3 regions of the Paenibacillus sp. fava2 genome follow, and region 3 is predicted to be linked to each of the others. Evidence: riboswitches for the same ligand, from Rfam matches in the RefSeq annotation. Region 3 holds a riboswitch; each other region holds the start of a gene.

What was found. A riboswitch is a leader RNA that binds a small molecule or an ion and turns the genes downstream of it on or off. The one in region 3 is predicted to bind cyclic di-AMP.
Region 1: linked by a shared signal. The riboswitch ahead of AC4G46_RS20340 (NfeD family membrane protein) and the one ahead of AC4G46_RS28575 (KamA family radical SAM protein) in region 3 are both predicted to bind cyclic di-AMP.
Region 2: linked by a shared signal. The riboswitch ahead of AC4G46_RS00140 (resuscitation-promoting factor) and the one ahead of AC4G46_RS28575 (KamA family radical SAM protein) in region 3 are both predicted to bind cyclic di-AMP.

Annotation. Positions count from the first base shown of each region.
Region 1 is NZ_CM177755.1:4,637,360-4,639,560, reverse strand. Features, by position in the region: gene AC4G46_RS20350 (HAD family hydrolase) at 1-681, shown strand, start outside; gene AC4G46_RS20345 (hypothetical protein) at 895-1,032, shown strand; cyclic di-AMP (ydaO/yuaA leader) riboswitch at 1,163-1,342, shown strand; gene AC4G46_RS20340 (NfeD family membrane protein) at 1,377-2,033, shown strand; gene AC4G46_RS20335 (flotillin family protein) at 2,043-2,201, shown strand, end outside.
Region 2 is NZ_CM177755.1:28,919-31,119, reverse strand. Features, by position in the region: gene AC4G46_RS00140 (resuscitation-promoting factor) at 1-907, opposite strand, end outside; cyclic di-AMP (ydaO/yuaA leader) riboswitch at 1,199-1,428, opposite strand; gene AC4G46_RS00135 (TatD family hydrolase) at 1,627-2,201, opposite strand, start outside.
Region 3 is NZ_CM177755.1:6,491,701-6,493,901, forward strand. Features, by position in the region: gene AC4G46_RS28570 (cysteine hydrolase family protein) at 1-364, opposite strand, end outside; cyclic di-AMP (ydaO/yuaA leader) riboswitch at 515-658, shown strand; gene AC4G46_RS28575 (KamA family radical SAM protein) at 803-1,966, shown strand; gene AC4G46_RS28580 (DUF6612 family protein) at 2,036-2,201, opposite strand, start outside.

The sequences.
Region 1 (2,201 bases), 1.9 Mb from region 3:
GTTGGTTTCGATCTTGGTGACACATTGATTTATTATGAAAATGTACCGCTCAGCTGGAAGAACCTGTACCGGTCAGCGCTGATTGAAATCATGCAGGCCATGCAGGTCCGGTTTATTGAAACACATATCCGGCAGGCTGAGCAGGTGCTGTCCTTATATAATACCCGGATACACCCCAGGGATTTCGAGGTGACCGACCTGGAAGTTTTTGATAAAGTACTTGCAGCATGGGGAATAAGCGGCGGGAAGGCGGAAGAGGCTGCCAGCATATTTTTCAGCTTTTTTCAGCAGCGCTCCAAAGTGTACCCTGATGCGGCAACTGTGCTTAAAGAATTGAAGCAGAGGGGCTTGCCCGTGGGGATTTTAACAGATGTTCCCTATGGGATGAGCATGAAATATGTGGAGCAAGATGTCGAACCCGTCCGGGAATATATCGATGTCATCCTGAGCTCTGCAGAGATCGGGTTCAGAAAGCCACGGACTGAAGGGTTTATACAATTAGCGACAGAGCTGGGAATGGATAAACCGCAAATGCTTTATGTTGGTAACGAGGAGAAAGATATTGTCGGGGCTAATCAGGCTGGCATGGTCTCTGTATTAATGAATAGAGATCAGCAGTTAAAAAACTGGGGACAGCAAATCACAATCCGTTCCCTTACCGAAATATTGAATTATATTTGACGCATGAGCAGATCTGCAGCATATTAAGAACGTTCAGTAAAAATAATGCTTTGCCGTTCGTTCCCGTTATGCTAAACTGTGATCTGATGAGGGAAATCGGGCGGTAAGCCTTTATTTTTTGTATAATCAAGAACGATCATTCCCGTATAAGATATCAATCTCTAATCTGTGGGTCGTATCAGCAATATCTTACAGAAAAAAGGAGTGTTAGAGGTGGGAAAACTGGACGGAAAGGTAGCTTTGATTACAGAAGGAAACAGCGGTATCGGTCTGGCGGCAGCCCGGTTTTATGCAGGAAAATCCGTCCTTACGGAAAAGGGAGCAACAAGAAGCAAATCGCCGGCTGCTTAAGATCGGAGCCAAAGAATGCGCCTTCATTCAATGAGGGATGGCATTCTTTGGCTTCTTTTGCCATTCGTGACATTTTACAATATACAGCCGCAGGCGTAAGATTCAATCAGCAACTGAATCTAATATAACTGTTCTCAAATGGCTGAATTCCGGTTAAGGGAACGGGGGAACCAACGGTGAAAGCAGTATGTTTTGATGCTGCTCACCTGGGGTGAATCCTTGCTGCAGGTTGTTCATCAACCAGGCAGGGTAGGGCTATCTCACTGCCCGAATCCGTCAGCTAACCCCGTAAGCCTCGAAGAGAGAGGATGAGCGCCATGATCATTTAACCGACCACGGAAGCCCTGCCCTTCTGTGGTCTTTTTGCTGCGCATAGAGGCAGAAAAGACGTCCAGATAAGAAATTGTATTCTTATAACAACGATTAAAAGTCATTTTTATTTACTCGCCTGCAAGAAAGGGGGGATTAAAATCATTAGTGTATTTATTGTGTGCTTCTGGGCGGGGCTGGTGCTTATTGTCAGTGGCGGATTTCACGGTCACGGGCTGACGGGCCACTTTCATGCGGGAGCAGGAGGTCACGGCTTTATGCCTCTGCTGCTGCCGCTGACCGTGTCTGTCACAGTCTGGGGCGGCACGGGTTATGTGCTCGTCCGGTTCAGCGGGATGAACCTGCCGTCGGCAGTACTGATCTGTACCGTGATCGCCTTGCTGCCGGGCTGTCTGCTGTATATTGTGCTGATCCGGATGATGACCCGGTATGACAGCAGCATGAATGAATCGGATTATGATTTAGCGGGACAGCTCGGGTACATCAGTATTGCCGCAGAGGATGGAACGGCCGGGGAGATGAAATATGTGCTGCACGGGACTATGCGTTCTATTGGTGTACGGGCCGAGACAGGCCAGCAGCTTGCAAAGGGCGACAGGGTGATTATTTTGAAGGTGGATAAAGGTATGGCGGAGGTAACTCTTTTTGAAAGGGAAGCCGCCCAATTATAAAATCGGGGAGTGTCGGAGCAGATGGTTATTCTCTATTTAACCGCGGGAATTGTGGCAGTGATCCTGCTGGCTGTGTTCAGTATCGTAAACGCATATAAGAAGGTCCCGCCCAACCAGGCGATGATTGTGTACGGTCTCGGCGGCAAAAGAGTGGTGCAAGGCGGAGGG
Region 2 (2,201 bases), 810 kb from region 3:
CTTCAGAAGAATAAGCTGTCATCGACACATTCTTGATCATTTTCTTATATTCAAAGTCTACGCCTGCCTTGTGCACGACGTTGGTTGTTGCCGCTACTTTTTTAGCAGAACTGGAGGTAGTTGTTGTTTTGGTTTTGGTTGGGGTTGCTGCAGCAACAACAGGTGTCGGAAGCTTCTTGATACCAACGGCAATGATCTTGTCTTTGGTAACGGTCTGCACTTCCTTGCCGATCAGGGTCTTCGAGACCAGCTCACCATCCTGATAGATCTTCTGGTAATGCTGGATGATGGCTCCCGGCTTGCCTGCCTGTGCAACTCTTACGTCTCCCTTATACAGGGAGGGATCTGCGGTTTTGATGACTTTGAAAGGCAAACTTACCGTCTGCTGTACCGTTTGCTTGGTAATACGGACAATCTTGACTTTCATGTCAGGTGTAACTGCGGTGTCTAGCGAAGGGAAAATCTTGTCGTCGCCATCCAGGCTGTAGCCCAGCTTGGTAATAGCGTCCCCGAGTGAATCCTCGGTGGTATACAGCGTCTTGGTTGCGCCGTCTGCAGTAAGCGTAAGCTTCTGCGCACGGGTAATGGTAACACGGTCTCCGTCCTGTATTTCATCGCTAAGACCTATCGATACTACGTCATGCGGCGTAAGCGTAATCTGTTCTTTGGCCAGCACGTCGCTAAGCAGCGCCTCACGCGTTTCGAGCGTCAGCACTTCTCCGTCTATTACTAAGTTGATTACTTTATTACCTTGGCCGTGTACGTACAGCAGAATTAACAGTGCGATAACAATGGATACCGCACCTGCAAGTGAAAGTACGCGAGGATTCACTTGCTTGAGCCGTAATGCGAATGACCTGCTGGATGATTGCGAATCATGGGATACTTCTGGTTGGAATACGCCCATTCTCTCCATCCTCCTTACATAGCCCCGTCGTCCAAATAGTATATCAAAGTTGACTGAATCATATCTGACGAAACTAAGTTTGAGATTGCAACAGGATACGCCCGCATATCTTAAGCGTTTCCTGCTCATGGATCGCCTGCCCGGCATAATGACTCCCAGAACCTGTTATATAACAGTATGCTGGGGACAGCCGCATTATTCATAACAAAAAAAGCCCAAAAGAGTTCTATAGAGGACTCTTTCGTGGCTTCTCCGGATGTTAGAATACGCGGGAATGTGTATGCACGAGGTTTCCTCTCTTACTTGCGCTTACGGGGTTAGCTGTCGGGTTCGGGCATAAGAGAGACGCCCTATTTCAGGTCACCCGCTCACGGCGGTTGCCCTCAAATTCACCCCAAAGACCACGTGAAGAAATCAAATAAAGTCTGCGGCATTTCTTGTGTTGTACTCTATGTACGCCCATGCGGCAGTGCATTATTGGTTCCCCCGTTCTCCATACGGAGACTCAGCGAGACGATCCATGAATCAGTGACTGTCACAGTAACAACAGCTCACTGCACTGAAAAGATGATATCCTGTTTTGATGCATGTTGTAAAGGACGGTTCAACCACGTTTACGCAAAAAAATGATTAAAATATTGTAATATTCGCCCATTTTGAGTTTAAAAAGATTTAATATATCGGTTATACTTCTTTTTTCACCGCTTTTACTCCCGATTTCAGACAATACCAAATCGTACCAGTGCGTTCGTATACGTAATTTCCGCTAATTCCTGTAAATCAATCCCTTTTATTTCCGCCGCAGCTTCTGCAACTAATTTTACATAACTGCTCTCATTCCGCTTGCCTCTGAAGGGGTGCGGAGTCAGATAAGGGGAGTCAGTTTCGATCAGCAGGCGATCTAGCGGTGTCTTCGCCAGCACCTCTTTGGGCACCCTAGCATTCTTGAAGGTGACCGGTCCGCCGAAGCCCAGATGGAAGCCCAGATCGAGGCACATTTTTGCCGTTTCCCAGCTGCCGGAGAAAGAGTGCATGACACCGCCCACCTCATTCGCCTTCTCTTCCCGCAGAATCCGCACCACATCCTCATGGGCATCACGGTTATGAATACAGATTGGCATGTTCAGCTCACGGGCCAGCCCGATCTGCTTGCGCAGCACCTCATGCTGTACCTCTTTCGGTGAAGTATCCCAGTAATAATCCAGACCGATTTCCCCGATGGCCACCACTTTGGGATGACTGCACAGCGAAGCAATCCACTCGAGATCCCCTTCCTTCATGTCAATTGCATCAA
Region 3 (2,201 bases):
CACTCGCCCCGTTGTAAGTGAACTGCACGCAGTGCTCTACCGAGAAGCCCGAGATAATCAGCAGCTCCACGCCGTGTTCGTTCAGAAGCTGCTCCAGCTCTGTTTTCCAGAATGCGTTCGAGTACTCCTTGGTTACCTTCAGATCACTGTCCGCCACCTGAATCTCGGGAATGATATTGTAGCGCTCCCTGGTAGCTTCCTCTATTCCTTCAATGTCCTGAATATGAATGACCGGCTGGCCCTTCTCCCGGAGCATGTCCGCAACATAATTAATATATTCACAGCCGCGGTCCAGCGTTTTCTGATCCACATGATCCCTCACATGAATTTCCTGCATATCAATGATTAAATAGCCCAGCTTCATCAAGGCCCTCCTTGTTGTAAAAAGATATGCCGATATCGTACAACATAATCAGCCGGTATACCAAATAACGTTTGATTAAAACTAAACTGTAAAAAGATAACCTTGCAGCTGACGCCAATAGCTTTGACTTCTGCAAACTTTGCAGGTTATACTTGATCTACGCTTAATTTCCAGTATTTCCAGCTGGAAAGCGGGGGAACCAGTCAATTGGGGCGAATCATTGAGCTATACAATGTAGGGTACCATCTTACCCGAGTCCGTCAGCTAACCTCGTCAGTAGTGGATGGGTCTGCTTTTTTATGTTTCTGATAACATGAGACCCTTGTGCTAAGGGTCTCTTTTTGTGTTTTTTAGAGACCCTGCTGGCTGCCAGTTTGGCTTTTTGACATCAAGGCTCCCTCTTGTCCTCGCCAATACGAGATCAAAGGAGAGATTCATGTGCAAAAGGTACGATACATAACCGACATTAACAAAATGGAAATGCTGCCCGAAGCAGAGAAATCCCGGCTGAGGGAGGTTACGGACAAATTTGTGTTCCGGGCCAATGATTATTATTTGTCATTAATAGACTGGGAGGACCCGGATGATCCGATCCGCAGGCTGGTCGTTCCAGGTGAGGGTGAGCTTATGGAGTATGGGCAGTGGGATGCCTCCGACGAGGAAGCCAACTATGTGGTGCCGGGCTGTCAGCACAAGTACCGGACTACCGCTCTGCTGATTGTTTCCGAAGTCTGCGGGGCTTACTGCCGCTACTGCTTCCGCAAACGGCTGTTCCGCAACGATGTCAAGGAGGCCTCCTCCGACGTCTCCGCCGGGATCGAATACATCGCCGCTCATCCGGAGATCAACAACGTTCTGCTGACCGGAGGCGACAGTCTGATTCTCTCGACGACCAAGCTGCGCTTCATTATTGAGAGCCTGCGGGCCATCCCGCATGTCAAAATCATCCGTCTCGGCTCCAAGCTGCCGGTATTCAATCCCATGCGTATCTCCCAGGACCCCGAGCTGCTGGAGCTGATCCGCACCCACTCTACTGTAGAGAAACGGATCTACATCATGGCGCATATCAATCATCCGCGGGAGATTACACCTGAAGCTAAGCGTGCTGTCAGAGCCCTGCATGATGCCGGTGCGATTATCGTCAACCAGACTCCGGTGCTTAAGGGCATTAACGATGACCCCGCTGTGCTGGGCGAATTGCTGGACCGCCTCTCCTGGGCCGGAATCACGCCCTACTATTTCTTTATTAACCGGCCGATCGCCGGTAACCGTGAGTTCGTCCTGCCGCTTGAGCAGGTGTACCGGATCGTCGAGGAGGCCAAAGCCAGAACCTCCGGTCTCGGCAAAAGAGTCCGGCTCTCCATGAGCCACTCCTCCGGCAAAATTGAAATTTTGGCTATTGAGGACGGCAAAGCCTATCTCAAATACCATCAGTCCCGGGATCAGGAGTACGGAAAATTCATGATCCTCGACTGCCCGGAGGAGGCAGAATGGTTCGATGACCTGCCTGGAAACGAGCAGTACTGGAGCAAACCTGTGAAGAAAAGTGCGGGTGTCTTTCCGGCTGATGTACCTGTGCAGGAGACGGTTATTGCAAAGTGAGGTTTACTGTTTAGACAGCAACAGCCCCGGTGAGCGCATGGCTCACCGGGGCTGTTCCATATGATAAGACTATTCCAGCTCAGCCGGCTTTACAATCGTTGCCGTCTTATTGTTCTTGGAGTATTTGGCTTCAATCTTGGTGCTATATGTATCCTTCGCCCCGTCGGCAGCCAGTACATAACTCAGATCAACAGTCAGCTTCTCCGTCTGCCATGTCTTGGAGTTGACGAATACC